Regions from separate parts of the Streptomyces sp. NPDC056480 genome, predicted to be linked through region 3. Evidence: riboswitches for the same ligand, from Rfam matches in the RefSeq annotation. Region 3 holds a riboswitch; each other region holds the start of a gene.
The links. A riboswitch is a leader RNA that binds a small molecule or an ion and turns the genes downstream of it on or off. The one in region 3 is predicted to bind cobalamin.
Positions count from the first base shown of each region.

Region 1: it holds a riboswitch for cobalamin, as region 3 does, so the genes downstream of both, metE (5-methyltetrahydropteroyltriglutamate--homocysteine S-methyltransferase) here and ACFQ79_RS14080 (prenyltransferase/squalene oxidase repeat-containing protein) in region 3, are expected to answer to the same signal.
Region 2: it holds a riboswitch for cobalamin, as region 3 does, so the genes downstream of both, ACFQ79_RS04775 (CoA-acylating methylmalonate-semialdehyde dehydrogenase) here and ACFQ79_RS14080 (prenyltransferase/squalene oxidase repeat-containing protein) in region 3, are expected to answer to the same signal.
Region 4: it holds a riboswitch for cobalamin, as region 3 does, so the genes downstream of both, cobN (cobaltochelatase subunit CobN) here and ACFQ79_RS14080 (prenyltransferase/squalene oxidase repeat-containing protein) in region 3, are expected to answer to the same signal.

Region 1 covers NZ_JBHTSA010000005.1:168,173-175,662, reverse strand. Annotated here, with positions in the region: gene ACFQ79_RS04755 (enoyl-CoA hydratase) at 1-764, shown strand, start outside; gene metE (5-methyltetrahydropteroyltriglutamate--homocysteine S-methyltransferase) at 821-3,145, opposite strand; cobalamin riboswitch at 3,307-3,531, opposite strand; gene ACFQ79_RS04745 (UBP-type zinc finger domain-containing protein) at 3,600-3,953, opposite strand; gene ACFQ79_RS04740 (ATP-binding protein) at 3,950-5,413, opposite strand; gene ACFQ79_RS04735 (FAD-dependent oxidoreductase) at 5,494-7,170, opposite strand.
Region 2 covers NZ_JBHTSA010000005.1:176,757-184,091, forward strand. Annotated here, with positions in the region: gene ACFQ79_RS04765 (enoyl-CoA hydratase/isomerase family protein) at 1-948, opposite strand, end outside; gene ACFQ79_RS04770 (acyl-CoA dehydrogenase family protein) at 945-2,096, opposite strand; gene ACFQ79_RS04775 (CoA-acylating methylmalonate-semialdehyde dehydrogenase) at 2,093-3,592, opposite strand; cobalamin riboswitch at 3,823-4,002, opposite strand; gene ACFQ79_RS04780 (aminotransferase class I/II-fold pyridoxal phosphate-dependent enzyme) at 4,056-5,555, opposite strand; gene ACFQ79_RS04785 (LysR family transcriptional regulator) at 5,628-6,542, shown strand; gene ACFQ79_RS04790 (antibiotic biosynthesis monooxygenase) at 6,731-7,303, shown strand.
Region 3 covers NZ_JBHTSA010000025.1:40,247-47,736, forward strand. Annotated here, with positions in the region: gene ACFQ79_RS14065 (ferredoxin) at 1-16, opposite strand, end outside; gene ACFQ79_RS14070 (aldehyde dehydrogenase) at 16-1,479, opposite strand; gene ACFQ79_RS14075 (MBL fold metallo-hydrolase) at 1,702-2,760, shown strand; cobalamin riboswitch at 2,792-2,928, shown strand; gene ACFQ79_RS14080 (prenyltransferase/squalene oxidase repeat-containing protein) at 3,005-4,261, shown strand; gene ACFQ79_RS14085 (SCO2322 family protein) at 4,258-4,992, shown strand; gene ACFQ79_RS14090 (energy-coupling factor transporter transmembrane component T) at 5,000-6,124, shown strand; gene ACFQ79_RS14095 (ABC transporter ATP-binding protein) at 6,121-7,490, shown strand, end outside.
Region 4 covers NZ_JBHTSA010000034.1:42,496-49,985, forward strand. Annotated here, with positions in the region: gene ACFQ79_RS17475 (cobalamin biosynthesis protein CobG) at 1-1,272, opposite strand, end outside; cobalamin riboswitch at 1,555-1,703, shown strand; gene cobN (cobaltochelatase subunit CobN) at 1,782-5,393, shown strand; gene abc-f (ribosomal protection-like ABC-F family protein) at 5,390-6,997, opposite strand; gene ACFQ79_RS17490 (DoxX family protein) at 7,240-7,490, opposite strand, start outside.

The DNA.
Region 1 (7,490 bases), on a different contig from region 3:
CGATCACCGTCGAGCGTACGGGCGGCCGCACCGCGCTGCTCACCCTCAACCGGCCGAAGGCGCTCAACGCCCTCAACCTCCAGGTCATGCACGAGGTCGTGGCCGCCACCGAGGCGCTCGACCGCGACCCGGACATCGGCTGCATCGTCCTCACCGGCTCCCCGAAGGCCTTCGCGGCCGGAGCGGACATCAAGGAGATGCAGCCCCAGGGGTACATGGACATGTACCTCACCGACTGGTTCACCGCCTGGGACCGGCTCGGCAACCTCCGTACCCCCACCGTCGCGGCCGTCTCCGGCTACGCCCTGGGTGGCGGCTGCGAGCTGGCGATGCTCTGCGACATCCTCCTCGCCTCCGACACGGCCGTCTTCGGCCAGCCCGAGATCAAGCTGGGCGTGATCCCGGGCATCGGCGGATCCCAGCGGCTCACCCGAGCCGTCGGCAAGGCCAAGGCCATGGAACTCTGCCTGACGGGCCGCACCATGGACGCCGTCGAGGCCGAACGGGCCGGTCTGGTGTCCCGGGTCGTCCCGGCCGACGCGCTCCTCTCCGAGGCCCTCGCTGTCGCCGAGACCGTCGCCGGGATGTCGAAGCCGGTCGCCATGATGGCCAAGGAGGCCGTCGACCGCGCCTTCGAGACCACCTTGGCCGAGGGCGTCCGCTTCGAACGCCGGCTGTTCCACGCGGTGTTCGCGACCGCCGACCAGAAGGAGGGCATGTCCGCCTTCGTGGACAAGCGGCGCCCGGACTTCACCCACCGCTGACGGACGGCCCCGTGCCCGGGCCGGGCGCCGACGGCGCCCGGCCCGGACCCACGGGATCAGGGCCTCCCGGAGGCCAGTTCCGCGCGCACCTCACGGGCGGCCGCGACGAGGTTCTCCAGCGAGGCCCGGGTCTCCGGCCAGCCGCGGGTCTTCAGCCCGCAGTCGGGGTTGACCCAGAGGCGCTCGGCGGGGATGGCCTCAAGTCCCTTGCGGAGAAGGGCGGCCGCCTCCCCGGCGCTCGGGACGCGCGGGGAGTGGATGTCCCAGACGCCGGGTCCGGCCTCGCGGGGGTAGCCGTGCTCGGCGAGTTCGTCGGCGACCTGCATGTGGGAGCGGGCCGCCTCCAGGCTGATGACGTCCGCGTCGAGGTCGTCGATGGCCCGGACGATGTCCCCGAACTCGGCGTAGCACATGTGGGTGTGGATCTGGGTGTCCGGCCGCACGCCGCTGGTGGTGAGGCGGAAGGACTCGGTCGCCCAGGCCAGATAGGCGGCGTGCTCGGCGGTGCGCAGCGGAAGCGTCTCGCGCAGCGCGGGTTCGTCGACCTGGATCACCGAAGTCCCGGCCGCCTCCAGGTCGTTCACCTCGTCGCGCAGCGCGAGCGCCACCTGCCGCGCGGTGTCCCCGAGCGGCTGGTCGTCCCGTACGAAGGACCAGGCGAGCATGGTCACCGGACCGGTCAGCATGCCCTTGACCGGTTTCGACGTCTGCGCCTGTGCGTACGTCGTCCAGCGCACGGTCATCGGCTCGGGGCGGGAGATGTCCCCGGCCAGGACCGGCGGCCGCACGTAGCGGGTGCCGTAGGACTGGACCCAGCCGTGCTCGGTGGCCAGATAGCCGGTGAGCTGCTCGGCGAAGTACTGCACCATGTCGTTGCGTTCGGGCTCGCCGTGCACCAGGACGTCGATCCCCGTCTTCTCCTGGAAGGAGAGGACCTCGCGGATCTCGTCCTTGATCCGCTCCTCGTAACCGGCGGCGTCGATCCGGCCGGCCCGCAGATCGGCCCGCGCGACGCGCAGCTCGCCCGTCTGCGGGAACGAACCGATGGTCGTCGTCGGCAGCAGCGGAAGGCCCAGCTGGGCCCGCTGGGCCACGGTCCGTACCGGGTACGGCTGCGAGCGCCGCCCGTCGGCGTCGGTGATGGCGGCGGCACGGGCCCGCACGGCGGGGTCCCGGGTGAGCGCGGACCCGGCTCGGGACGCCAGATCGGCGCGGTTCGCGGCGAGTTCGGCCGCGACGGCGTCCGTGCCCTGGGCGAGCCCGCGCGCCAGGACGGCGATCTCCGCGGTCTTCTGGCGGGCGAACGCGAGCCAGCGGGCGATCTGCGGATCGATCTCCCGCTCGGCGGCGGCGTCGATCGGCACGTGCAACAGGGAGCAGGAGGCGGCGACGTCCACCCGATCGGCGAGCCCGAGGAGGGTACCGAGGGTCCCCAGGGACTTCTGGTAGTCGTTGATCCAGACGTTGCGTCCATTGACGACACCCGCCACCAGGCGCTTGCCGGGCAGCCCGCCGACGCCGGCGAGGTCGTCCAGGTTGGCGGCGCCCGAGTCCGTGAAGTCGAGGGCGAGCCCTTCGACCGGCGCCTTGGCCAGCACGCCCAGGGCGTCCCCGAGCCGCCCGAAGTAGGAGGCGACGAGCAGCTTCGGTCGGTCGGTGGCGCCGCCCAGTCGACGGTAGGCGCGGGCGACGGCGTCGAGCTCCGCCGGTGTCCGGTCCTGCACCAGCGCGGGCTCGTCCAGCTGCACCCAGGCGGCCCCGGCCGCGCGGAGATCGGCGAGCACCTCCGCGTACACCGGCAGCAGACGGTCCAGCAGGGTCAGCGGCTCGAAGTCCGGAGCCGCGCCCTGCGCGGGCTTGGCGAGCAGCAGGTAGGTGACGGGGCCGACGAGCACCGGCCGGGCGGCATGGCCGAGCGCGAGGGCCTCCTTCAGCTCGGCGACCTGCTTGCGGGAGTCGGCGGTGAACACGGTGTCGGGTCCCAGCTCGGGCACCAGGTAGTGGTAGTTGGTGTCGAACCACTTGGTCATCTCCAGCGGCGCGACGTCCTGGGTGCCGCGGGCCATCGCGAAGTACCCGTCGAGCGCGTCCGTCTCGACGGCCGCACGGTGCCGGTCGGGGACGGCGCCGACCATCACGCTGGTGTCCAGGACGTGGTCGTAGTACGAGAAGTCACCGGTCGGCACCTCGTGGAGACCGGCCTCGGTCAGCTGCCGCCAGTTCGACCGGCGCAGCTCGGCCGCGGTCTCCCGGAGCGCGCCGGCGTCGACACGGCCCTTCCAGTACCCCTCGACGGCCTTCTTCAGCTCACGGTTCTCCCCCTGGCGGGGGTACCCGTACACGGTGGCTCGTACTGCCGCGGCCGCGGGCTTCGGTGTCACGGAACTCTCCTTCGCGAGATGTGTCCTGAGCGCCCCGGAGACGGGACGCGGACGCGAAGGAACGGACAGACCGGCGGACCACGACGCGGGAAGCCGCACGTGCCGCTCGATATGCGCGCCGACCCGCCCACGAGGTCACCGGGATCTCCGCACACGGAATCGTCCGCGCGCGGGCAACGGGCAGGTCTTCGGACTCGCGGGCACGCTCTCCGGATCGACCGGAGGGCACCTACTGGCCGTCGCTTCCCAGACCCGTCCGGGCCCAGTGCGTATGACGGCGGTCGTTCCCGCTCACCGCTGCGGGGCAGTCCCGGATTCCCACCGGGTTCCCTCTTACGACGCATCCCGCCTGGCGGACGGGGCGAACCAGCTGCACGGCCACCTTAGGCGGACGAGGGCCTACCGCACACCCCTGACCGCATGCCGGAACGCGACGACCGCACTTCGGCGGCCTTCATCGGTGGAGGTGTTGCCGCCAGTCCTGCGGGACGCGGTCGGCCGGGCCGGGGGCCGGCTGGCCGGCGGGGTGGCCGTCCGGCGGGGCCAGGGCGGGACCCGCGTCGTACAGGTCGTCGGTGGCGTAGTTCCAGAACCAGCTCTCGCCCGGCTCGAAGCTCTGGACGAGGGGATGCCCGGTGGACTTCCAGTGCGCGGTGGCGTGCTGGGCCGGGGAGGAGTCGCAGCAGCCGATGTGCCCGCACTGGGCGCAGCGCCGAAGGTGGAACCACCAGCCGCCCACCGCGTCGCAGTCCCCGCAGCCGGGGCCGGCGGGCGGGACGCTCGGGTCGATTCCCTCGATCTCGGTCATGAGCGCTCCTCCGCGGTGTCAGTGGTGTCAGGGGTATCCGTAGGGTCGGCGGCGGTCAGGGGCAGCAGTACCTGGAACCGGGTGTCGCCCGGGACGGACTCGACCTGGAGGCTTCCGTGGTGCTTGCTCACGACGATCCGCCAGGAGATGTCGAGGCCGAGACCGGTGCCCTCGCCGACCGGCTTGGTCGTGAAGAAGGGGTCGAAGATGCGGCTGCGGATCTCCTCGGGGACGCCGGGGCCCGTGTCGCGGAACTCCACGAGCAGCCGGTCGCCCTCCCGGGCCGTGCGGACCGTCAGGGTGCCGTCGCCGCCGTCGCTCCCGATGGCGGACACCGCGTTGTCGATGAGGTTGGTCCACACCTGGTTCAGCTCCGCCGGATAGGCGGGCACGTCGGGGAGGGAACGGTCGTAGTCCTTGACGACGCGCACCCGGTTGCCGATCTTGCCGGACAGCATCAGGAGCGTGCTGTCGAGCAGTTCGTGGACGTCGACCTCGCGGTGCGGGGCGCGGTCCAGCTGCGCGTACTGCTTGGCCGCGTCCACCAGGTGGGAGATGCGGTTGGTGGAGTCGTCGATCTCGTCCATCAACAGCTCCGTCTCGACCGTGTAGTTGAGCCAGCCGACGGCCCCGGGCAGCACGTCGTCGGCCACGGTCGCCGCCACCTGCTCCAGCCAGTCCGTGTCCAGACCGGCCTGGACGAAGGTGGGCGCGATGCGCCAGCCCTCCGGGATGCCGTGGTCCTCCAGCCAGTCGGCGAGCTCGTCCTCCCGGTCGGCCGCCTCCAGCGGGCTCAGCACCGGCGCCTTGGCGACCCGCTCCGCGGTGCGCTCCTGGATCTCGATGAGGTCGGCGAGCGCCTCCCGGGAGTAGGGCCCCTTGGCGATGACGGACAGCTTGTGCCGCATCTTGCCGACCCGCTCCCGGAGCGACGCCGTCGCCCGGACGGCCGCCGCGGCGGGGTTGTTCAGCTCGTGGGTGAGTCCGGCGGACAACGAGCCGAGCGCGAGGAGCCGTTCGCGCTGACCGATGGCGCGCTGGGTGTTCTTGGAGCCGAAGAACAGCCCTTCGAGGAGGTGCACCGCCATCGGGAACCACTCGGCCATGATGTCCGCGAACGACTGCGCGGGCATGACGAAGAACCGGGTGGGCTCGGTCACGCGCATGGAGTTGTTGTACGTCTGGGGCACGCGGTCGCCCAGGTACGCCTGCATGGCCCCCGCGTACACGCCGCGCTGCGAGGTGCGGCTCACCTCCACGTCGTCGCCGCCGACCCGGCGGTACAGGACGACGGTTCCCTCGATCATCACGTAGAAGCAGGTGGCCGGGTCGCCCTCGGTGTAGACGGGCCCCGGCCCGAACCGTTCCACCCGTCCCTCGGCGCACAGCCGGGAGAGCTGCTCGGGGGAGAGCTTCTCGAACAGGAACAACGAGCCGATCTCGTGCCGGTCGCAGGGCATGACCTCGCCGCCCGCGTCCGAGCCGCCCGCGCCGTCCATGCCCTGCCCGCCCATGCCCTGCGCGCCCCTGTCCTGTCCGCTCATGACTGCTCCAGATACCGGTGGACGAGCATCACGGCCATGGCGCCCTCGCCCACGGCCGAGGCGACGCGCTTCGCGGACTGGGCGCGCGCGTCGCCCGCCACGAACACACCCGGGACGTTCGTCTCCAGGTGGTACGGCGGCCGGTCGAGGGCCCACTCGGCCGGCGGCCGCCCGTCCGGCGTGAGGTCGGGCCCGGCCAGGATGAACCCGTGCTCGTCGCGCAGCACCGTCCCGTCGAGCCAGTCGGTCAGCGGGGCCGCCCCGATGAAGACGAACATCCACTGGGCGTCCACGACTTCGGTCGCGCCGGTCGCGGCATCACGCAGGGTCAGCCGTTCCAGGTGCTCCTCGCCGTGCGCCGAGTCGACGACCGTCCGGGGCCGCACGGTGATGTTCGGCGCCTCATCGATCTGCTGGATCAGGTAGTACGACATCGACGCCGCCAGCGACTCCCCGCGCACGAGGAGCGTCACCGACTTCGCGCCCCGCGCGAGGAACACCGCGGCCTGACCGGCGGAGTTCGCGCCGCCGACGATGTACACGTCCTGGTCCTCGCAGGAGGACGCCTCGGTGAGGGAGGAGCCGTAGTAGACACCGCGTCCGGTCAGGTCCTCGCAGCCCGGTGCCACGAGCTGCCGGTAGGACACCCCGGTCGCGAGGATGACGCTGTGGGCGGCGACCTCCGTGCCGTCCGAGAAACGGACGACGCGGGCCGCGCCGTTCACCTCCAGACCCGTGACCTCGCGTGCGGTCAGGATCTCGGCACCGAAGCGGGTGGCCTGGCGGCGGGCGCGTTCGGTGAGCTGCCCGCCGGAGACGCCGTCCGGGAAGCCGAGGTAGTTCTCGATCCGGGAGCTCTGACCGGCCTGTCCGCCGGTCGCCGAACGCTCGACCAGCACGGTCCGCAGCCCCTCGGAGGCCCCGTACACCGCCGAACCGAGTCCGGCCGGGCCGCCGCCGATGACGACGAGGTCGTAGAAGTCGGCGGCCGGGGTCGTCGCGAGCCCGACCCGGGCGGCCAGCTCGGGCGCGTCCGGCTCGACGAGTACCGTGCCGTCCGGCGTGATCACCAGGGGCAGCCGCCGGCCGTCGGCGCCGGCCGCGTCGAGGAGGCGCCGGCCCTCGGGCTCGTCGGAGGAGTACCAGCGGTACGGCACCTGGTTGCGGGCCAGGAACTCGCGTACGTACGAGGACCGCGCCGACCATCGGTGACCGACCACCTTGGTCGCGGGCACCGGGCGGTAGTCGCTGGCGCGCCAGGCCGTCAGGAGGTCGTCCACGACGGGGTAGAGCTTCTCCTCCGGCGGGTCCCAGGGCTTGAGCAGGTAGTGGTCGAGGTCCACGACGTTGATCGCGTCGATGGCGGCGCCGGTGTCGGCGTACGCGGTCAGCAGGACGCGCCGGGCCCCCGGGTACACGCCGAGGGCCTGTTCGAGGAACTCGATGCCGTTCATCTGCGGCATGCGGTAGTCGGCGAGGATCACGGCGACGAGATCGCCCCGCAGCTTCAGCTCACGGAGCGCTTCGAGAGCGGACTCGCCGGATTCGGCGCGCACGATACGGTAGCCGCCGCCGTAGCGGCGCCGCAGGTCGCGGGCGATGGCACGGGACACTCCCGGGTCGTCGTCCACCGTCAGGATGACGGTCCGTGCCGCGTCGGTGACCTGTGCCATGCGCCTCCGCCCTGCTCGCCTCGGACGGCCGGCACGGCGGACTGCCGACGCCGGCTCCCGCCCATCGTAAGTTCGATCCCGCGGGACCGCTCCGGATGGCGACGGCCCGTGCACCACCGGCGGCCGTGCGCTACGGGCCTCCGGGGGACGGGGCGGGCGCCCCGCGGCCCGAGCCGCCGCCGGATTCCCCCCCCGAGCCCCCGGCTCCTCCGAGCCGCCCCCAACGCCTCCGAGCCCCCGACTCCTCCAAGCCCCCCGAGTCCCCCGAGCCCCCCGGCTCCTCCGCCTCCCCGAATGCCCGCTGACGCCGTACCTTTCTT
Region 2 (7,335 bases), on a different contig from region 3:
CCGGATGCCCTCGGCCAGGTCGGGCGAGGTGAGCGCCGCGCACGAGACCCGGTACTCCTGTTCGAGGACCCGTTCCAGCGGGCCGAGCCCGCGGGCCCGCCGCAAGGCGGTCAGGGTGACCTTGAGGGAGGTCGGGGACTTGGCTGCCAGCGTGGCGGCGGCCTCCTCGGCGGCCGGCACGCCGCTCGTGAGGAGCCGGTCCACGATCTGCTCGACCGTGTCGGCGGCGTAGCAGTGGTCGATCCACTCTCGGTGGGAGGCCAGTCGCCCGGGCGGCGCCTGCTCGACGTGTGCCGCCAGGGCGTCGTGCACGGAGGTCCGCGCGAGCGCCGCCGTCAACCGGTCGAGCCGCTCGGACGGTACGTAGTGGTCGGCGATGCCGCAGAGCAGGGCGTCGGCGGCGCCGACGGCCGAGCCGGTCAGGGCCAGGTGGGTGCCCAGTTCGCCGGGCGCCAGCGCGAGGAGGTAGGTGCCGCCGACGTCGGGGACGAAGCCGATTCCCGTCTCGGGCATGGCGACGCGGGAACGTTCGGTGACGATCCGTACGGTGCCGTGGGCGGAGACGCCGACGCCCCCGCCCATGACGATGCCGTCCATGAGGGCCACGTACGGCTTGGGGTAGCGGGCGATCAGGGCGTTGAGCCGGTATTCGTCCCGCCAGAACTCGGCGGACTCGGTGCCGCCCACCCGGGCGTCCTCGTAGATGGCGCGGATGTCGCCGCCCGCGCACAGTCCGCGTTCCCCGGCCCCGGAGATCACGACCGTCTCGACGGCGGGGTCGTCCCGCCAGGCGGTGAGGGCCTGCTCGATCCTCCGCACCATGCCGTGGCTGAGCGCGTTCAGGGCCTTGGGGCGATTGAGGATCAGCCGGCCGGTGCGCCCCTCGACGCGGACGACGACCTCTTCGTCGCCGGTCGTGTGGTCGCCCGTCGTGTGGTCGCCGGTCATCGCAGGTGCTCCGTCAGGCCGCGGGCGACGATGACGTTCATGATCTCGTTGGTTCCTTCCAGGATCCGGTGGACCCGCAGGTCCCGGACGATCTTCTCGATGCCGTACTCGCTCAAGTAGCCGTATCCACCGTGGAGTTGCAGCGCCCGGTCGGCGACCGAGAACCCGGTGTCGGTGGCGAACCTCTTGGCCATGGCGCAGAGTTGGGCCGCCTGCGGGTCACCCAGGTCCAGGGCCTCGGCGGCCTGCCGTACCAGCGCGCGGGCGGCCGTGAGTTCGGTGGCCATGTCGGCCAGCCGGAACTGCAGGGCCTGGGCGTCGAGCAGTCGCGCGCCGAAGGCCTCGCGGTCGGCGAGGTGGGTGAGGCTGCGGTCGAGGGCGCTCCGGGCGCCGCCGAGGGAGCAGGCGGCGATGCCGAGACGGCCGCCGTTGAGACCGTGCATGGCGATGCGGAAGCCTTCGCCCTCGGCGCCGAGGCGCCGGTCGGCGGGGATCCGCACGCCGTCGAGGACCACCTGGCGGGTGGGCTGGGCGTTCCATCCCATCTTGCGTTCGTCGGCGCCGAAGGAGACTCCGGGGTCGTCGCGCTCGACGACGAAGGCGGAGATCCCGCGGGGGCCGTCCCCACCGGTGCGGGCGAGGACGAGGTACACGTCGGAGACCCCGGCGCCGGAGATGAACTGCTTCACTCCGGTCAGGACGTAGTGCCCGCCGTCCCGTTCGGCGCGGGACCGCAGCGCGGCGGCGTCCGAGCCGGCGCCGGGTTCGGTGAGGCAGTAGCTGCCCAGGGTCTCGGCGGAGCAGAGGCCGGGCAGCCACCGGGCACGCTGGGCGGGGTCTCCGTACCGGTCGATCATCCAGGCGACCATGTTGTGGATGGAGAGGTAGCCGGCGATGGAGGGGCAGCCGGTCGCCAGGGTCTCGAAGACGAGGACGCCGTCGGCCCGGGTGAGTCCGGAGCCGCCGTGCTCCTCCCGTACGTAGACGCCGCCGAGGCCGAGTGCGGCGGCCCTGCGGATGACGTCGACGGGGAAGTGTTTGTCCTGGTCCCAGGCCACGGCGTGCGGGGCGAGTTGCTCCTGTGCGAAGTCCAGGGTGACTTCGGCGAGGGCGAGCTGGTCCTCGGTGAGGGTGGTCACGGCGCTCATCCCATCGTCGGGATGGTGAAGCTCGCGCCTTCCTTGACCCCGGAGGGCCAGCGCGAGGTGACGGTCTTGGTCCGGGTGTAGAAGCGGATGGAGTCGGGGCCGTGCTGGTTCAGGTCGCCGAAGCCGGAGCGCTTCCAGCCGCCGAAGGTGTGGTAGGCGACGGGGACCGGGATGGGGACGTTCACGCCGACCATGCCGGTGTTGACGCGGCGGGTGAAGTCGCGGGCGGTGTCGCCGTCCCGGGTGAAGATCGCCACGCCGTTGCCGTACGGGTGCTCGCTGGGCAGCCGCAGGGCCTCCTCGTAGTCCGCGGCCCGTACGACGCACAGGACGGGGCCGAAGATCTCCTCCTGGTGGATCCTCATCGAGGGGGTGACCCGGTCGAACAGCGAGGGTCCGGCGAAGAATCCGTCCTCGTGACCGGGGAGAGTGAACTCCCGTCCGTCTACGACGAGTTCGGCTCCCTCGGCGACGCCGATGCCGACGTAGCGGTTCACCCGGTGGAGGGCGTCGCGGCTCACGAGGGGACCGAAGTCCGCGTCCGGGTCGTCGGAGGTGCCGATCCGCAGGCCCGCGATGCGCTCCTTCAGCTTCGCGACGAGCGCGTCGGCGGTCTCCTCCCCCACCGGGACGGCGACGGAGATGGCCATGCAGCGCTCGCCGGCGGACCCGTAGCCGGCGCCGATCAGCGCGTCGGCGGCCTGGTCGAGGTCGGCGTCGGGCATCACGATCATGTGGTTCTTGGCGCCGCCGAAGCACTGGGCGCGTTTGCCGTGCGCGGCGGCGGTGGCGTAGATGTGCGCCGCGATCGGGGTGGAGCCGACGAAGCCGAGGGCCTGGACGCGGGGGTCTTCGATGAGGGTGTCGACGGCTTCCTTGCCGCCGTTGACGACGTTGAGCACGCCGGGCGGGAGCCCGGCCTCCAGGAACAGCTCGGCGAGCCGCAGGGGTACGGAGGGGTCACGCTCGGACGGCTTGAGGATGAACGCGTTCCCGCAGGCCAGGGCCGGTGCGGCCTTCCACAGCGGGATCATCGCGGGGAAGTTGAAGGGGGTGATCCCGGCGACGACTCCCAGTGGGCTGCGGAGCGAGTGCACGTCGATGCCGGTGCCTGCGTTGTCGGTGAACTCCCCCTTGAGGAGGTGCGGGATCCCGGCGGCGAACTCGACCACCTCCAGGCCGCGTTGAAGATCGCCGTGGGCGTCGGCGACGGTCTTGCCGTGTTCGGCGGAGAGCAGCCGGGCCAGGGAGTCCCTTTCGCCCTCGACGAGTTGGAGGAAGCGCAGCAGGACGCGTGCGCGTCGCTGCGGATTCCACCGGCCCCACTCCTGCTGGGCCGTCTCGGCGTCGGCGATCGCCGCCTCGGTGTCGACGCGTCCGGCCAGGGGGACCCTGGCCTGGACCGCGCCGGTGTTGGGGTCGTACACGTCGGCGAAGAGACCGGAGGTGCCGGTGGTGTGCTTTCCGCCGATGAAATGGGTGAGTTCGCGGACCATCGAAGCCTGCTCTCGTCAGGTGAGGATCCGAGGAGGGCGCGGCGAGGAGAGCGAGCACGGCACCGATCGGGGTGCGCGCACGCGGGTCCTCCCGCGGGACAGGGGGAGGCGAGGACGCCTCCGTCGAGTCACGAACGCGAGGACAGGGCCTCGGGGTTCGGGTACTCCGCCGGATCACCTGGGCCGTGGTCACGTACCGGTGCCATGCGTGTCTGCTCCATCCTCGTGGACAACACGGAACACCCCACGGCCGGTATCCTGACTCCCGGATCAGCGCGCGCTCTCCGGCCTTCCCGACGGATGGATTCCGTCAGTGGCCTCATCTGCTGAAGAGCACACTCCCCGGTCACAGTGGCGGGACCGCGCCGGATTCACACCGGCTTCCCTGCACCGCGGGCTTGTCCACGAACATATAGTTGGACGTCCTAGTAAGTCCACCCCCCACCCCGGGGGGGCGGGCGTCTCAGTCGACGACGCGCAGCCTGGTGACGCTCAGGTCGAGCGCCCCGCGGACATGGCCGTTCGGTGCGCTCGCGGTCCGCTGGAGGAAGCGCACGACCTCGGCTGTGATGACCTCGCCCGGCAGGACGTTGGGGATGCCGGGCGGGTACGCGGCCAGCGTGTCCGCGGAGATCCGTCCGACGGCCCGCTCCGCGGGCAGCACCCGGGTCGGGCTCAGAAACGCCTCGCGGGCCGTGAGCTTCGCGGGGCCGGGTACGGGCAGGTGCGGCACGGCCGCCGGGTCGGTGCCGGATCCGGTGAGCGGCGACGGCAGGGTGTGCAGGGCTTCGAGGAACCGGTCCGTGTCGGGGACGAAGCCCGCGCCGATCACGGCGACGATCGCCGCGTCGGTCGCCACCTCGACCATCACCCGGTGGTCCCGGAAGAGCAGCCGCCTGGCCTCGTGGCCCGTGATCCCGCCGGCGCGGGTGTCGAGGGCGATCCGCAGCGGATCGAAGCCGACGATGTCGGGGAAGGCGGGGAAGCCGTCACTCACCACCCTGAACCGGCCGAGCGCCCGCACGACGCCCCGGACCTCGTCGGCGGCCTCGACCGACGCCGCCGTCGCCACGGCGTCGGTGACCAGGCTCCTGCGCGCGAGATCCAGGGACGCGGTCAGCAGCGCACTGGCCGAGGTGGACTGCACCAGCCGGAACGCCCGGTCCACCAGCGCTTCGAGCCGGTCCGCGAACGGGCCTTCCGCCACGTGCAGCATCGCCGACTGCGTCAGGCTGCCCGCGAGCTTGTGCGTACTGGACGTCACCAGGTCCGCGCCCAGGGAGAGCGCGCCCGCGGGAAGCGCGGGGTGGAAGCCGAAGTGGGATCCCCATGCCTCGTCGACGATCAGGGGGACTCCGGCGGCATGGGCGGTGTCCGCGAGGGCGCGCACGTCGGCGACCGCGCCGAAGTAGCTCGGGGAGACGATGTACACGGCGGCCGCGTCGGGCGTCCGCTCCAGTGCCGCCGCCACGTCCGCGGCGGTCACGCCGTGGGCGATGCCCTGCTCGCGGTCGACCGAAGGCTGGACGAAGACCGCGTCCATGCCCGAGAGCACGAGCCCGTCGATCACGCTGGAGTGCACGCTGCGCTGCACGACGAGCGTGCGGCCCAGCGAGGGGGCCACCATCGAGGCGATCTGGTTGCCCTGCGACGCGCCGTTGGTCAGGAACCAGGTGCGCCGGGCGCCCCAGGCTTCCGCGGCGAGCGCGAGCGCCTTGTCGAGCGGGGTGTCCGCGCCGAGGTCGATGCCGTCGAGCAGCGGCGGGAAGTCCAGGGCCGTGACCCGCGAGCCGAAGAACCCGGCGAGGTCCGATCCTGGGGCGGCGGCATGGCCGGGGACGTTCAGCCTGAGCCAGTCCCGTGCGGCATGGGCGAGCACCGCCTCCGCGAAGGGGGCGGACAGCTGGCCGGAGCCGGGATCGGTGGGGATCGGGGTGCGGTGATCGGTCGTTCGCGTGTTCACCCCGGGAGCGTGACAGTCCTCAAGCCATTGAGGAACGGTGGACTTTTCGTGGACCCTCCATAGGATCTCTATATGCTCGACGTGAGACATCTCCAGGTACTCCGCTCCATCGCCCAGGAGGGATCACTGGCCGCCGCCGGCCGTGCGCTGCACTACAGCCAGCCGACGATCACCCACCACCTGGCCTCCCTGGAAGCGCACTTCGACGCCCGGCTCGTCCAGCGCGGACCGCGAGGCGCCACCCTGACCGAGCTCGGCGAGACCCTGCTGCCGCACGCCGAGGCCGTGCTCGAACGCCTCCGCCATGCCGAGCTCGAGGTGCGCAACCTCGCCGAGCGCGGCATGCGCACCATCCACATCGGCACGTTTCCGACGGCCGGAGCCCTGCTGCTCGCGCCGGCGGTCAAGCGCCTCCATCGGCAGGGCGTCCACATCTCGCTCACCGAAGGCGAACTCCCCCTGCTCCTGCGCGCGTTGCGCGCCGGGGAGCTCCAGGCCGCCCTTGTCTTCTCCCAGCCCGGCGACCGCCTCGACCTGGAGGAGGAGGTCGAGGTCCATCCGCTCCTGTCCGATCCCCTCCTCCTGGTCATGCCGGAGGACCACCCGTGCGCCTCGCTGGACCGGGTCCCGCTCGCCGATCTGCGCGACGCGGCGTGGGTGGGCGCCGCCGACCCGCACGACCCGTGCGATCGTGTACTGGCGTGGGCCTGCGGCCAGGAGGGGTTCGAGCCGCTGCATGCGCTGCGTACCGACGACTACGCGGTGGTCCAGGGCCTGGTGGCCGCCGGGACGGGTGTGGCGCTCATCCCCCGGCTCGCGCTGGGAGCACCGCGCCCCGACCTGGCCGTACGCCCGCCGGCCGGACCGGCCCTGGCGCGGGAGATCAGCGTCGCCGTCCCGCGTTCGGCGTCGAACCAGGCCGCCCAGGAGCTGGTCTCGGCGCTGCGGGAGCAGGCCGCGCTGATCGCGGGACGCTGGGCGCAGTGACGCAGTGAGGGGATGACGCGGTGACGTGGTGACGCGGTGAGGGGATGACGCGGTGACGCGGTGACGCCGGCGCACATGGCGGTGAAGCGGACGACCACTTCGTCTCCCGGGCGAGCGAGCCGGACACCACCCACGGCGGTTCCCTGCGTAGAGTACGGCCGGGCGCGGTGAGATCAGATGGAGTTCGTATGACCGCGATCAGCCTTGAGCACGCCACCGTCCCCGCCGACACGGGCGAGGTGACCCTCCTCATAGCCCGCCGGGTGGAGCCCGGCTACGAAGCGGCCTTCGAGCTGTGGGCCCGGGGCATCCTCGACAGCGCGGCCGCCTTCCCGGGGCACCTCGGATACGGCCTCTTCCGCTCCTCCGGCGGCGACGCCCCGTGGTTCCTCGTTCACCGCTTCCGGGACGAGGCGGCGTGCCGGGCCTGGCAGGAGTCCCCGGAGCGGGCAGCCTGGTTCGCCGGCTGCGAGGGGCATCACCACACGGAGATCGCCCGGCGCACGCTGACCGGCATGGAGACCTGGTTCGCCAAGCCGGGCTCGACGCGGCCGGCCCCGCCCCGGTGGAAGATGGCGATCAGCGCGACCCTGGCGATCTACCCGATCTCGCTCCTGGGCAGCCTCCTCCTCATCCCCCGGCTGACCGGTCTCCCCCTCCTGCTCAGCAGCGCGATCGTCGCCTGTGTGTTCAACGTGCTCATGACCTACGTCGCGATGCCCGCCGTGAGCAGGCTGCTGCGCGGCTGGCTCACGCCGTAGCCCGCCGGGGCGGCTCCCCGCTTCGGGGGCGG
Region 3 (7,490 bases):
GCCAGCGGTCCCCCATCACGCGCCGCCCTCGTAACCGGCCGGCAGGTGGATCATCTTGTGCTCCAGGTACTCCCCGAAGCCCTCGGGCCCGAACTCCCTCCCCAGTCCGGAGTTCTTGTAGCCGCCGAACGGGCCGAGCATGTCCAGGCTGAAGGTGTTGACGTTGAAGGTGCCGGTGCGCACGCCGCGGGCGAAGTCGATGCCGCGCTCCACGTCCCCGGTCCAGACGCTGCCGCTGAGCCCGAAGTCGGAGTCGTTCGCGAGGCGCAGGGCCTCGGCCTCGTCCCCGTACGGCAGGAGACAGATGACCGGTCCGAAGATCTCCTCGCGGGCGATCCGCATGGAGTTGTCGACGCCGCCGAAGAGCGTCGGCTCGACGTACCAGCCCCGTTCGAGCCCGGCCGGCCGGCCGCCGCCGGAGAGGACCTTGGCGCCCTCCTCCTGGCCGATCCGGATGTAGTCGAGCGAACGCTGCTGCTGCCGCTGGGCCACCAGCGGCCCGACCTGGGTGGCGGGGTCGAGCGGGTCGCCCACGACGAGCGCGCCGGCCGCCGCGGCGAAGGCCTCGGCGATCTCCTCGTACCGGGAGCGGGGGACGAGGATCCGGGTCTGCGCGACGCACGCCTGGCCGTTGTTCATCCAGGCGGCCGGGACGATCCCGGCGACGGCGGTCGCGAGGTCGGCGTCGGGCAGGATCACGGCGGCAGACTTCCCGCCGAGTTCGAGGGTGACGCGGGTGAGGTTGCGGGCGGCGACCTCCATGACGCGCTTGCCCGCGGCGACCGAACCCGTGAAGGAGACCTTGTCGACGCCGGGGTGCCCGACGAGGTACTCGCTGACCTCGCGGTCGGCGGGCAGGATGCTGAGCACGCCCTCGGGCAGCCCGGCCCCGGTGGCGATGTCGGCGAGGATGTACGAGTCGAGCGGCGACTCCGGCGAGGGCTTGAGGACCACCGTGCAGCCGGCGAGCAGCGCGGGCCCCAGCTTGGCGGCGGCGGTGAACTGCGGCACGTTCCACGGGACGACGGCCGCGACCACCCCCACCGGCTCGCGCCGGACGAGCAGCGGGCCGAGGACGCCGCCGCGCCGCTCCTCGTAGGTGAAGTCGCGGGCGACGGTGATCGCCGCGTCCCAGACCATCATCGCGCCGAGCGCCTGGGCGAGGACGGACCAGGAGTACGGGGAGCCGTTCTGCGCGCTGATGGACCGGGCGATCTCCTCGTGGCGTACGGCGATCGCGTCCTTGATGCGGCTGACGACGGCGATCCGCTCCTCCACCGTCATCCGGGGCCAGGGCCCTTCGTCGAAGGCCCGGCGGGCGGCGGCCACGGCCCGGTCGACATCGGCGGTGGAGGCGTGCGGGACGCGCCCGATGACCTGCTCGGTGTGCGGGGAGACGACCTCGATGACGTCCTCGCCGAGCGGGTCGGTCAACTCCCCGCCGATGAACAGCTTTCCGTGCTCCACAAGCTCGGTCATGACCGCCGCCTTCATGAGGAGATGTTGTCCCTGACGATGCATCAGAACTGATACCAGTTCTAGTTATCGAGGGCAATGCTCCGGACGGACCCCGGCCGCGCCCGCGCCCCGCCCCCTCCCGGCCATGGCCGAAGTCCTGTTCCCCCGGGCTACACCTGACGTATCGTCAGTTCCAGATACGGAGAACGCGCGCCCCGCACCGCCGCGGAGAGACGAGGACCCATGCCCGCTCCACAGGGACCGCTGCCCCAGGTGACCGAGCACGGCGGAGGCGTCTGGTCGCTCCGGGTGCCCATCCCCGACAACCCGCTCGGCCACACCCTGGTCCACGTCCTCGACACCGACCGCGGCCCGGTCCTCGTCGACACCGGCTGGGACGACCCGGCCTCCTGGACCGAACTCACCGGCGGACTCGCCGCGCTGGGCATCGACGTGCCGGACGTCCACGGCGTCGTCATCACCCACCACCACCCCGACCACCACGGCCTGTCCGGCAAGGTCCGCGAGGCGTCCGGGGCCTGGATCGCCATGCACGCCGCCGACACCGACGTCGTACGCCGCACCCGGGACGCCGAGCCGGGCACCTGGCTCGACTACCTCGCCCGCAAGCTCGCCGCCGTCGGCGCCCCCGAGGACCACCTCGTCCCGCTGCGGGCCGCCCGCACCTCCGGCCGGCTGCGCACCCTGCCCGGGCTGCGCTCCGCCCTCCCCGACCGGGAGATCGCCCCCGGCGAACTCCTCGACCTCCCCGGACGGCGACTGCGCGCGATCTGGACCCCCGGCCACACCCCCGGCCACGTCTGCCTCCACCTGGAGGAGGAGCACCCCTCCCGGCTGCCCGGCCACGGCCGGCTCTTCTCCGGCGACCATCTGCTGCCCGGGATCACCCCGCACATCGGACTGTACGAGGACCCCGACGACTCCACCGTCACCGATCCCCTGGGCGACTACCTCGACTCCCTCGAACGCATCGGCCGCCTCGGCGTCGCCGAGGTCCTCCCCGCCCACCAGCACGCCTTCACCGACGCCGCCGGCCGGGTCCGCGAACTCCTCGACCACCACGAGGACCGGCTCACCGGACTCCTCGACCTGCTCGCCACCCCGCTCACCCCCTGGCAGCTCGCCGTGCGGATGGAGTGGAACCGCCCCTGGGACCAGATCCCCTACGGCTCCCGCAACATCGCCGTCAGCGAGGCCGAGGCGCACCTGCGCCGCCTGGTGAAACTCGGCCGCGCGGAGGCGGTGCAGGGGACGGACCCCGTGGAGTACGTGGCGGTGTGAGGCACCTCGCACCCGCCGGGCCGCGGGCCTACGGGCCGGTAGAGTGGGCGGGTCGTCATCATGCCCGTACGGGGGGAAGCCGGTGCGAATCCGGCACTGACCCGCAACCGTGAACGACCCCTACAGGGGAGTCGTGAGTCGGAATGCCCCGTCCGGGACGTGACCGCCGGCACCGTCGAGGAATACGGAGCCGGAGCCTGGTGCCCCTGAGGCGTGCCGGTGCCCGGCCGCAGGAGAGGGCCCCATGAACACCGTCCGCCGCGGCGCCACCGCGCTCGCAGCCGCCACCGTCCTGCTCGGCACCGGAGCGGCCGGGGTGGCGGGAGCGGCCAGCACCGCCCCCTCCCCCACGCCCTCCGCCGTCACGATCCCGGACGGTCTGTACGGCACGAACGACCCGACGTACGACGGTGTCTGGCGCCAGTCCCAGGCCTTCCTCGCCCAGCGCGCCACCGGTTTCCAGCCCGCCGACAAGTCCGTGGAGTGGCTGCTCGGCCAGCAGTGCGCGGACGGCTCGTTCAGCTCGTACCGCGCCGACGCCACGACGCCCTGCGACGCGAAGACCATGCGGGACACCAACGCCACGGCGATCGCCGTGCAGGCACTCCGGGCGGTCCGGAAGCAGTCGGCCTCCCCCGAGACGGTCGACAAGGCCGTCAAGGCGGGCTCCGACTGGCTGCGCACCGTCCAGAACAAGGACGGCGGCTGGGGCTACAGCCCGGGCGGCGCCAGTGACGCGAACTCCACCTCGGTCGTCGTCGGCGCGCTCGCCGCGACGGGCGTGCGGCCCGGCTCGTTCACCTCCGCCGAGGGCCGTACGCCCTACGACGCGCTCCTGTCCTTCGCGCTGCCCTGCACGGACAAGGAGGGCCCGGGGGCCTTCGCGTACCAGCCCGACAAGGCCGGCAAGCTCCTCGCGAACGCCGACGCCACCGCCGCGGCCACCCTCGCGGGCCTCGGCAAGAGCGTCGTCGCCACCAAGGCCTCGCCGGAGCAGCCGCCGGTCTGCAACGACCTGTCGAAGCCGACGATCGAGCGGGCCGCGCTCAACGGCGCCTCCTACCTGGCGAAGGCCCTCGCGAAGACCGGCCACCTGACCCTGCCGCCGATGCCGGGCGCCACCGACACCACCGAGCAGCCCGACATCGGCAACACCGCCGACGCCGTCGTCGCGCTCGCCGCGTCCGGCGCCTCGAAGGAGGCGAAGCCCGCCGTGGAGTGGCTGGAGAAGAACTCCGCCGCCTGGGCGAAGAAGGGCGGCCCGGCCGCGTACGCGCAGCTGATCCTGGCCGCGCGGGCGACGGAGACGGACCCGCGCGAGTTCGCTGCGGCGGACCTGGTGGAGCAGCTCAACGCCACCGGCCCGGCGCCGAAGACGCCCGACACCTCGGCCTCGTCCACGAGTGACGACGAGGGCGGCTTCGACATCTGGTGGATCATCGGCATCGGCACGGTCGTCGGCGTCGGCATCGGCTTCCTCGTGAGCGGCCGCAAGAAGTGACCGCCTCGCGAGGCGACGGTGCGCGAGGAACCGGTGCACGAAGGCGTGGCTCCCGTGCCGCGGGAGCCGCGGCCGGGGCGCTTCTGACGCTCGGCTCGGTCGTGGCCGCGGCGGCCCCGGCGCAGGCCGCCGGCTACCGCTACTGGTCGTTCTGGGAGAGCGACGGCGGGAAGGCCTGGACGTACGCCACCCAGGGTCCGGCGACCGCACGCCCCGCCGACGGCGACGCGATCGGCTTCCGCTTCGCGATCAGCAACGGCACGAACGACACCTCCCGGCCGTCCGTCGCCCCCGACTTCACGAGGATCTGCGGGGGCGTGGAGAAGAAGGACGGCACGAAGCGGGTCGCGGTCGTCGTCGACTTCGGCGGCCCGGCGGACGCGCCGCCCGGCGAGACCCCGCCGGAGAAGCGGGTCGAGGCCGGCTGCGCGCAGGTCCGTGAGGACGCGACGGGCGCGGAGGCGCTCGCCGTGGTCGCGAAACCGCTGCGGTACGACGGCGCGGCCATGCTGTGCGGCATCGCCGGCTACCCCGCGCGGGGCTGCGGCGAGCCGGTCGCGGAGACCGCTGGGACCGGTGGGACCGGGAAGACCCCGGCGTCGGCCGCGCCGAGCGCGTCGGCGACCGCCGGCGAGGAGGGCGGGGGCCCGTCCTTCGGCGTGCTCGCCGGCGGGGCGGCCGTGCTGGCCCTGGGCGGGGCGGCGATCTGGAAGGCCCGCCGGCGCGGATGAGCCCGGTATGAAGGTTCCTGACGTCCTCCGTGCCCCGGAGGCGAGCCGGTCCAACGCCCTGCACGCCGGGGCGTGGTGGGTGTGGGCGCTCGGCCTGGCCGTCGCCGCCTCCCGCACGACGAACCCCCTCCTCCTCGGCCTCCTCGTCGGGGTCGCGGGCTATGTCGTGGCGGCCCGCCGTACGGACGCGCCCTGGGCGCGCTCGTACGGCGCGTTCGTGAAGCTCGGCCTCTTCGTCGTCTTCCTGCGGGTCGTCTTCTCGCTGCTGCTCGGCTCCCCGATCCCGGGGACCCACCTGCTGTTCACGCTGCCCGAGGTGCCGCTGCCCGAGTGGGCGCAGGGGGTGCGGATCGGGGGGCGGGTGACGGCCGAGCAGCTGGTGTTCGCGCTGTACGACGGCGCGAAGCTGGCGACCCTGCTGATCTGCGTGGGCGCGGCGAACTCGCTCGCCAACCCGGCGCGGCTGCTCAAGTCGCTGCCGGGCGCGCTGTACGAGGCCGGGGTCGCCGTCGTCGTGGCGATGACCTTCGCGCCGAACATGGTCGCGGACGTGGTGCGGCTGCGTACCGCCCGACGCCTGCGCGGCCGCCCCACGGGCGGGGTGCGGGCGGTGCTCCAGATCGGGCTTCCGGTCCTGGAGGGGGCCCTGGAGCGGTCGGTCGCGGTCGCCGCGTCGATGGACGCGCGCGGCTACGGCCGGACGGCGCAGGTCCCGGCCTCGGTACGCCGCACCACGAACCTCCTGACCCTGGGCGGACTGCTCGGAATCTGCGCCGGTACGTACGGGCTCCTCGCGGCGGAGGGCGCGGGATACGGGCTGCCGCTGCTCGGCGCCGGGCTGGTCGCGGCCATGGCGGGGCTGCGGCTCGGCGGCCGCCGGACGGTCCGCACCCGGTACCGGCCGGACCGCTGGGGGGTGCGGGCCTGGCTGGTCGCGGGGTCCGGGGTGGCGGTGGCGGTCCTGATGATCTGGGCGAACACGTACGCGTCCGAGGCGCTGCACCCCGGGGTCGTACCGCTGGAGGCTCCGGAGCTGCCGCTCTGGCCGGCGGTGTCGATCCTGGTGGGCCTGGTGCCGGCGTTCGTGGCCCCCGTACCCGCGACAGCTCCCGCTGCGAAGGAGAAGGCGTGATCCGCTTCGAGAACGTCTCGGTGACCTACGAGGAGGATGCCGAGCCGACCCTGCGGGACGTGAACCTGACCGTCCCCGAGGGCGAGCTCGTCCTGCTCGTCGGCCCTTCGGGCGTCGGCAAGTCGACCCTCCTCGGCGCGGTCTCCGGCCTCGTCCCCCACTTCACCGGCGGCACCCTGACCGGCCGGGTCACGGTCGACGGCCGCGACACCCGCACGCATCCGCCGCGCGAGCTCGCGGACCTGGTCGGCACGGTCGGCCAGGACCCGTCCGCGCACTTCGTCACCGACACCGTCGAGGACGAGCTGGCGTACGGCATGGAGTCCCTGGGCCTCGCGCCCGGCGTCATGCGGCGCCGGGTCGAGGAGACCCTGGACCTGCTCGGCCTCGCGGAACTCCGCGACCGCCCGATCGCGACGCTCTCCGGGGGCCAGCGCCAGCGGGTCGCGATCGGCTCGGTCCTGACCCCGCACCCGAAGGTCCTGGTCCTGGACGAGCCGACGTCGGCGCTGGACCCGTCGGCGGCGGAGGACGTCCTGGCGGTGCTGCAACGGCTGGTGCACGACCTGGGCACGACGGTGCTGCTCGCGGAGCACCGCCTGGAGCGGGTGGTGCAGTACGCGGACCAGGTGCTGATGCTGCCGGAGGGCGTGATGGGCGCCCCCGCCGAGATCATGGCCGTGTCGCCGGTGCATCCGCCGGTGGTGGGGCTGGGGAGGCTGGCGGGGTGGGACCCGTTGCCGCTCACGGTGCGGGACGCGCGTCGGCGGGCCGGCGAGATGAAGGGGCGGCTGGAGGGGCGGGCCCCTGCGGGGCCGGCGGGATTCTCAGCCCGTCCGGCGTTCGAGGAGCGGGGTCCGGGGCGGAGCCCGGTTCCCGGGAAGGGGCGGGGTGGGGGACTCGACCTGTTCAAGCGGCGCCGTACCCCGTCCGCACCCGCCACCCCCACCACGACCCCCCTCGTCCTCGCCGACCGCCTCGGCGTACGCCGCGGCCGCGTCGAGGCGCTCCGTCGCATCGACCTCCAGGTCCAGGCGGGCGAGACCCTCGCCCTCATGGGCCGCAACGGGGCCGGCAAGTCCACCCTCCTCTCCACCCTCGTCGGCATGATCGCCCCGACCTCCGGCACCGTGCGTGTCGCGGGCCGGGTCCCGCACACCACAAGCCCCCGCGAGCTGATCCGCCAGGTCGGCCTGGTTCCGCAGGAGCCGCGGGACCTGCTGTACGCGGACACCGTCGCCGCCGAGTGCGCGGCGGCCGACGGGGACGCGGGCGCCGCGCCCGGGACCTGCCGGGCGCTGGTGTCCGAGCTGCTGCCGGGCGTCGCGGACGACACCCACCCGCGGGACCTGTCGGAGGGGCAGCG
Region 4 (7,490 bases), on a different contig from region 3:
GGCCGCGGTCACGGCTTCGGGCAGGGCGGTACGGGGGGTGGGGACGCCGTCCACCAGGTAGTCGCCGCCGGCGGTGGCGAGGACGTCGGTCCAGGCGCCGTGCGGGTGTCCGCAGCGGCGCTCGCACCCGGAGAAGTGCACGGGGAGGACGGGTGCGGGTGCGGGGAGGACGGGGGCGGCGGCGTGCTCGACGGGTCCGGGGTGCCCGGGGTGCCCGGGGCGTTCCGGGAGTCCGCGGGCGGCGTCGGCGCGGACGTCGGCGAGGGACTTCGCGCAGCCGGGCCGCCCGGTGCAGGCGGTGACACCGGCCCAGGGGGAGTCGGGGCGGGTGATCAGCCCGGCCGCGTCGAGGGCGGGCAGCCGGTCGGCGCCGGCCCCGGCCACGACGACCCCGCGCCAGGGCGTGAGCCGGACCTCGTCGGCGGGGAGCAGCGCCCGGAGCTGGGCGGCGGTGAGCCGGCCGAGCGGGGCGAGTACGGAGAGGGCGGCGGGTCCGAGGACGCCGGGAGAGAGGGGAGGGCCCTGGGGGAGTTCCGGCGCGGGTACGGGCTCCGCCGTCACCCCGGACTCCGCCACGTCCACCGCGTACCCCTCCGGGAGCTCCCGGACCCGCCAGGCCCCGGTGCCGGCCTTCCGCGCCGCGGCCAGGAACCCGCCCGCCACCGCCAGGGCGGCGCCGGGCGCGTCGGAGTTCGCGAGGCGGACGGCCCGTCCGCCGACGTGCAGCTCGGCCTCTCCGCCGCCCACTGCGACCAAGGTCACATCCCCGCCGAGCCCGGCGACGTCACCGCGCCCGTCGTCGAGGACGAAGAGGAACCGGCCGGAAAGCGCCGCCGCCCAGGGCGCGGAGCGCAGGTGGCTGTCCAGCTCGCGGGCCCACAACTGCACGTCGGCGGCGCCGAGTCCGTCGAGGCCCGAGGCGGGGGAGGCGACGATGTTGCGGACGCGTTCGTGGGTGGGGGAGGGCAGCAGTCCCGCCGCGTCGAGGAGCGCCGCCAGCTCGGCCCCGCAGTCGTCGGCGAGGCCGCGCAGCTCTGCGTTGCCGCGCGAGGTGATGCTGAGCCGTCCGTCACCCAGCGTCTCCGCCGCGTCCGCCAGGGTCTCGACCTGACGAGACGTCAAACGGCCGCCTGGCAGGCGGAGTCGGGCGAGGCGGCCGTCGTCGGCGGAGTGCAGGCGCAGCGCCCCGGGGCACGCGTCGCCACGGTCCCGTATGCGAGCTTCGCCCGGGTCGGGCGTCGGGGGCGGGGTGGGCGGCATGGCGGCGAGCATACCGACGGGTCGCCGGGCGGCCACCGGGCACGATCCGGCCGCCGGAGCGGCCCGCCCATCGGCCGTGGGCCCGCCGACCGCGGGGGCGGAGGCCGGTCGGGTTCGGGGGCGGTGGCCGGTCGGTCCGGCGGCGGAGGCCGGTCGGGTTCGGGAGCGGAGGCCGGTTGGCCCGGGGCCGGAAGCGGGCCCGGTGCACGATCCCGCCCGCAGGTGATCCGCAGGTGATCCGCAGTGTGATCCGGCAGACTCCGCCACCCGGCCCGGCCCGTCGACCGCACGATCTACTATGCAGACGGCATGGGGTCCCAGGACCCCGGGGAGGAAGCCCGGTGAGAATCCGGCGCGGTCCCGCCACTGTGAGCCCGTATCGGACGTGCCTCGGCACGAACCGGAACGGGTGAGTCAGGAACTCCCTTCCCCAAGCTCTCGGCTTCGCTCGAGCAAGGGGAGGCCCCAACCCACACGACCACCCGGGGCGCGGACAACCCCGAGGAAGGCCTGCGCTCGCCATGCTTCTGCTGCTGTCGCACTCCGACACCGACCTGCTCAGCGCCCGCGCGGCCGGCGGCCCGGTGGAGTACCGCTTCGCCAACCCCTCCCGTCTCCCCCTGGCCGAGCTGACCGGCCTCCTCGCCGAGGCCGAGCTCGTCGTCGTACGGCTCCTCGGCGGCCTCCGCTCCTGGGAGGAGGGCCTCGACGCGGTGCGCGCCGCCGGGAAGCCGGTGGTCGTCCTCAGCGGTGAACAGGCCCCCGACGCCCAGCTGATGGAGGCGTCCACCGTCCCCGTCGGCGTCGCCACCGAGGCGCACGCCTACCTGGCGCACGGCGGTCCCGCCAACCTGGAGCAGCTGGCCCGCTTCCTCTCCGACACGGTCCTGCTCACCGGGCACGGCTTCGAGTCCCCGGCGGCCGCCCCCACCTGGGGCCCCCTGGAGCGCACCGCCCGCACGACGGCCGGCCCGACCATCGCCGTGCTCTACTACCGCGCCCACCACATGAGCGGGAACACCGCCTTCGTCGACGCGCTCTGCGCGGCGATCGAGGACGCCGGCGCCCAGGCCCTCCCGCTGTACGTGGCCTCGCTGCGCGCCCCCGAGCCGGAGCTGCTCGACCGGCTCCGCACCGCCGACGCGATCGTCACCACCGTCCTCGCGGCGGGCGGTACCAAGCCCGCCGAGGCGCAGGCCGGCGGCGACGAGGAGGCCTGGGACGCGGGCGCGCTCGCCGCCCTCGACGTGCCGATCCTCCAGGCGCTCTGCCTGACCGGTTCGCGCGCCGCCTGGGAGGAGAACGACGAGGGCCTCTCCCCGCTGGACGCCGCGAGCCAGGTCGCCGTCCCCGAGTTCGACGGCCGGCTGATCACCGTGCCGTTCTCCTTCAAGGAGATCGACGAGGACGGGCTGCCCGCGTACGTCGCCGACGCCGAGCGCGCCGCCCGCGTCGCCGGGATCGCCGTACGGCACGCCCGGCTCCGGCACATCCCGAACGCCGAGAAGAGGCTGGCGCTCGTCCTCTCCGCGTACCCGACGAAGCACTCCCGCATCGGCAACGCCGTCGGCCTCGACACCCCCGCCTCCGCCGTCTCGCTGCTGCGCCGCCTGCGCGAGGAGGGGTACGACTTCGGGCCGGTCGAGGACCTGCCCGGCCTGGTCTCCGGCGACGGAGACGAGCTGATCTACGCCCTCATCGAGGCCGGCGGCCACGACCAGGACTGGCTGACGGAGGAGCAGCTCGCCAAGAACCCGGTCCGCATCCCGGCCGCCGACTACAAGCGCTGGTACGCGACGCTCCCCGAGGAGCTGCGGACCCATGTCGAGGAGCACTGGGGTCCGGCGCCTGGCGAGATGTTCCTCGACCGCTCGCGCAACCCCGAGGGGGACATCGTCCTCGCGGCCCTCCGCCGCGGGAACCTGCTGGTCCTCATCCAGCCGCCGCGCGGCTTCGGCGAGAACCCGATCGCGATCTACCACGACCCCGATCTCCCGCCGTCCCACCACTACCTGGCCGCCTACCGCTGGATCGCCGCCCGCGCCGAGGACGGCGGCTTCGGCGCCGACGCCATGGTGCACCTGGGCAAGCACGGCAACCTGGAGTGGCTGCCCGGCAAGAACGCCGGCCTGTCCGCCGCCTGCGGCCCCGACGCCGCGCTCGGCGACATCCCGCTGATCTACCCGTTCCTGGTCAACGACCCGGGCGAGGGCACCCAGGCCAAGCGCCGCGTGCACGCCACGCTCGTCGACCACCTGGTGCCGCCGATGGCCCGCGCCGACTCGTACGGCGACATCGCGCGCCTGGAGCAGCTGCTCGACGAGTACGCGCAGATCTCCTCGATGGACCCGGCGAAGCTGCCCGCGATCCGCGCCCAGATCTGGACGCTGATCCAGGCCGCCAAGCTCGACCACGACCTGGGTCTTGAGCAGCGTCCGGAGGACGACGGCTTCGACGACTTCCTGCTGCACGTCGACGGCTGGCTGTGCGAGGTCAAGGACGCCCAGATCCGTGACGGTCTGCACGTCCTCGGCGGCGCCCCGGAGGGCGAGGCCCGGGTCAACCTGGTCCTCTCCATCCTGCGCGCCCGCCAGATCTGGGGCGGCACGCAGGCCCTGCCCGGGCTGCGCGAGGCCCTCGGTCTCGACGAGTCGGCCGCGACCCGCACCACCGCCGACGAGGCGGAGGCGAAGGCCCGCGAGCTGGTCGAGGCGATGGAGGCGGCGGACTGGTCCGTGGACGCCGTCCCGGCGGTCGCCGCCGCGTACGGCTCCGAGGTGCACGCCGTGCTCCGCTTCGCCTGCGAGCAGGTGGTGCCGCGGCTGGCCGCCACCACCGACGAGCTCGGCCACGCCGTGCACGCCCTGAACGGCGGCTTCGTCCCGGCCGGCCCGTCCGGTTCGCCGCTGCGCGGCCTGGTCAACGTCCTGCCGACCGGCCGGAACTTCTACTCGGTCGACCCGAAGGCCGTGCCGTCCCGGCTCGCCTGGGAGACCGGTCAGGCGCTCGCCGACTCGCTCCTCGAGCGCTACCGCACCGACAACGGCGAGTGGCCGACGTCCGTGGGCCTCTCCCTGTGGGGCACCAGCGCGATGCGCACCGCCGGCGACGACGTCGCCGAGGCGCTGGCCCTGCTGGGCGTCCGCCCGCTGTGGGACGAGGCCTCGCGCCGGGTGAACGGCCTGGAGCCGATCCCGCTCGCCGAGCTGGGCCGCCCGCGCGTCGATGTCACCTTGCGCATCTCGGGCTTCTTCCGGGACGCGTTCCCGCACGTCATCGGTCTCCTCGACGACGCCGTGCGGCTGGTCGCCGGCCTGGAGGAGGAGTCCGCCGAGGACAACTACGTCAGGGCGCACGCCCAGGCCGACCTCGCCGAGCACGGCGACGAGCGGCGCGCCACGACCCGCATCTTCGGCTCCCGGCCGGGCACGTACGGCGCGGGCATCCTCCAGCTGATCGACTCCCGCGACTGGCGCACCGACGCGGACCTCGCCGAGGTGTACACGGTGTGGGGCGGTTACGCGTACGGGCGCGGGCTCGAAGGGCGCCCGGCGCGCGCCGAGATGGAGACGGCGTACAAGCGGATCGCGGTGGCCGCGAAGAACACCGACACCCGCGAGCACGACATCGCCGACTCCGACGACTACTTCCAGTACCACGGCGGCATGGTGGCGACCGTCCGCGCGCTCAAGGGCACGGCGCCCGAGGCGTACATCGGCGACTCGACCCGCCCCGAGACCGTCCGCACCCGGACGCTCGTCGAGGAGACCTCCCGGGTCTTCCGCGCCCGTGTGGTGAACCCGCGCTGGATCGAGGCGATGCGCCGCCACGGCTACAAGGGCGCGTTCGAGCTGGCGGCGACCGTCGACTACCTCTTCGGGTACGACGCCACGACCGGCGTCGTCGCCGACTGGATGTACGACAAGCTCACCCAGGAGTACGTCCTCGACCCGGAGAACCAGGCCTTCCTGAAGGAGGCCAACCCCTGGGCCCTGCACGGCATCGCGGAGCGGCTCCTGGAGGCCGAGTCGCGCGGCATGTGGGAGAAGCCGGACCCGGAGACCCTGGCCGCGCTGCGCCAGGTGTTCCTGGAGACCGAGGGCGACCTCGAAGGCTCCTCCGACGAGGACTAGGTCCTCACGGTCCGTACCAGGGCGGGGGCCGGCGCCAGTTCCAGGCGGCGGCCCCGGAAGCCCTCCCTGAGGCGCCGGTCGTGGGTGACCACGACCAGCGTGCCCGGGTAGTGCGCGAGCGCGGCCTCGATCTCCTCCACGAGCGCCGGGGCCAGATGGTTGGTCGGCTCGTCGAGGAGGAGCAGATCGGCCGGTTCGGTGACGAGACGCGCCAGTTCGAGTTTCCGGCGCTGTCCTGTCGACAGATACCGGACCGGGGTCGTCAGGTCTCCGGCGGAGAAGAGGCCGAGGGCGAGCAGTTCGTCCGTGCGATCGGCTCCGAAGGCCTCGCCCACCGTACGGGGGTCGGTGGGCGGGGCCGTCTCCTGGCGCAGCGTCCCCACCCGGGCCGGTACCGCCACCGTGCCCGCGTCCGGGGCGAGTTCACGGGCGAGCACCTTCAGGAGGGTGCTCTTCCCGGCGCCGTTGGGCCCGGTGACCAGGAGGCGCTCGCCCGCGTCGAGGTGCAGGGCGTCGAGCCGGAGCCGGCCGTCCACGCGGATTCCGGCGAGGTCGACGGGCGCGCCCTCCCCGCTGGGTTCCGCGCGGAACCGCAGCGGTTCCGGGGGCGCCGGCACCGGGTCGGCGGTCAGCCGGGCGAGCCGCTCGCGGGCGGCCCGGATCCGGCTCATCGCCCCGTGCGCCCGTGACCGGGCCCGGAAGGCGCCCGCCCCGCTGAACGCGGCCGGTGCCTTGCGCGGGATGGCCGAGAACCGGTCGATGTTCGTGTCGGCGAGCGTCCTGTACCGGGCGAGTTCGGCCTTCCACTCCTCGTACTCCCGCTGTCTGCGGGCCCGTTCTGCGGCGCGCCCGGCCAGATAGCCGCTGTAGCCGTTGCCGTAGCGGCGGACGGTGTGACGGTCCTCGTCGACCTCCAGGACGGCGGTGGTGACCCGGTCGAGGAAGACCCGGTCGTGGGAGACGGCGACGACCGTGCCCCGGTGGGTGCGCAGCCGCTCCTCCAGCCAGGCCACGGCCTCGTCGTCGAGGTCGTTGGTCGGCTCGTCGAGCAGCAGCAGTTCGGGTTCGGCGGCGAGGACGGCGGCGAGCGCGAGCCGGGACCGCTGTCCTCCCGAGAGGGTGTCCAGGGGTCGGGTCCGGTCGAGCGGGCCGGGTTCGCCGAGCCGCCGGAGCGTGGTCTCGACCCGCCGGTCGGCCCCGGCGCCGCCCCGCGCCTCGTAGGCGGTGAGCAGCTCCGCGTACCCGGCGAGGTCACCGGTCCCGGCGAGCCGCGCCTCGGCCGCCCGGATCGCCCGCTCCAGCTCCCGTACGTCCGCCAGCACGTGGTCGACGGCGTCGCCGACGGTCGCGGTCGGGGGAAGGTCCAGGGTCTGGGCGAGGTGGCCGATGCCGCCGGGGGACTCGACGGTCACCGTGCCGTTGTCGGCGGCCTCAAGACCGGCGAGGAGCCGGAGGAGGGTGGACTTCCCGGAGCCGTTGTCGCCGACGACGCCGAGGCGTTCACCGGGGCGGACGGTCAGGGAGATCCGGTCGAGCACCGTGCGGCTCCGCCCGTGCCGGTCTTCGTAGCGCTTGGTGACGTCGGTGAGGTGGACACGGAACAAGGGCGATCTCCTGTACGTCGGCGACAGATCGATGCGAGACGGGCCGCATCTGAGACGAGACGTCTCGTCTCATGTCGCTGAACGTACCCCGGGTGCGCCCTCTTCGCAAGACGTTCCGTCTCGCCAGATCGGAGGCGCCGGATCGAGGGCGCCGGATCGAGGGTGTCGGGTCGGGGTTCCGGTTCGAGGTTCCGGGTCGGGGTGCCGGGTCGGGGTCCCGCGCCGGGGCGCCCGGTCGGGGGTCAGGCCGAGGCCGTGCGCAGCACCAGCGCGGCTATCGCGAGCAGTGTGATGACCACGACCGGTGCCACCTCGTAGTCCTTCGCCCGCAGATGGGTGATCAGGGCGCCGATGAAGTAGAGCGTGACGCCGATGGCCGCCGCCCCGCCGAGCGCCGGTACGGCGAGCCCCGCGAGCAGGCCGAGCGCGCCCGCCGCCTTCAGCGTCGCGAGGCGTGGCAGCCAGGATTCCGGCACGTCGAGCTTGGTCATGC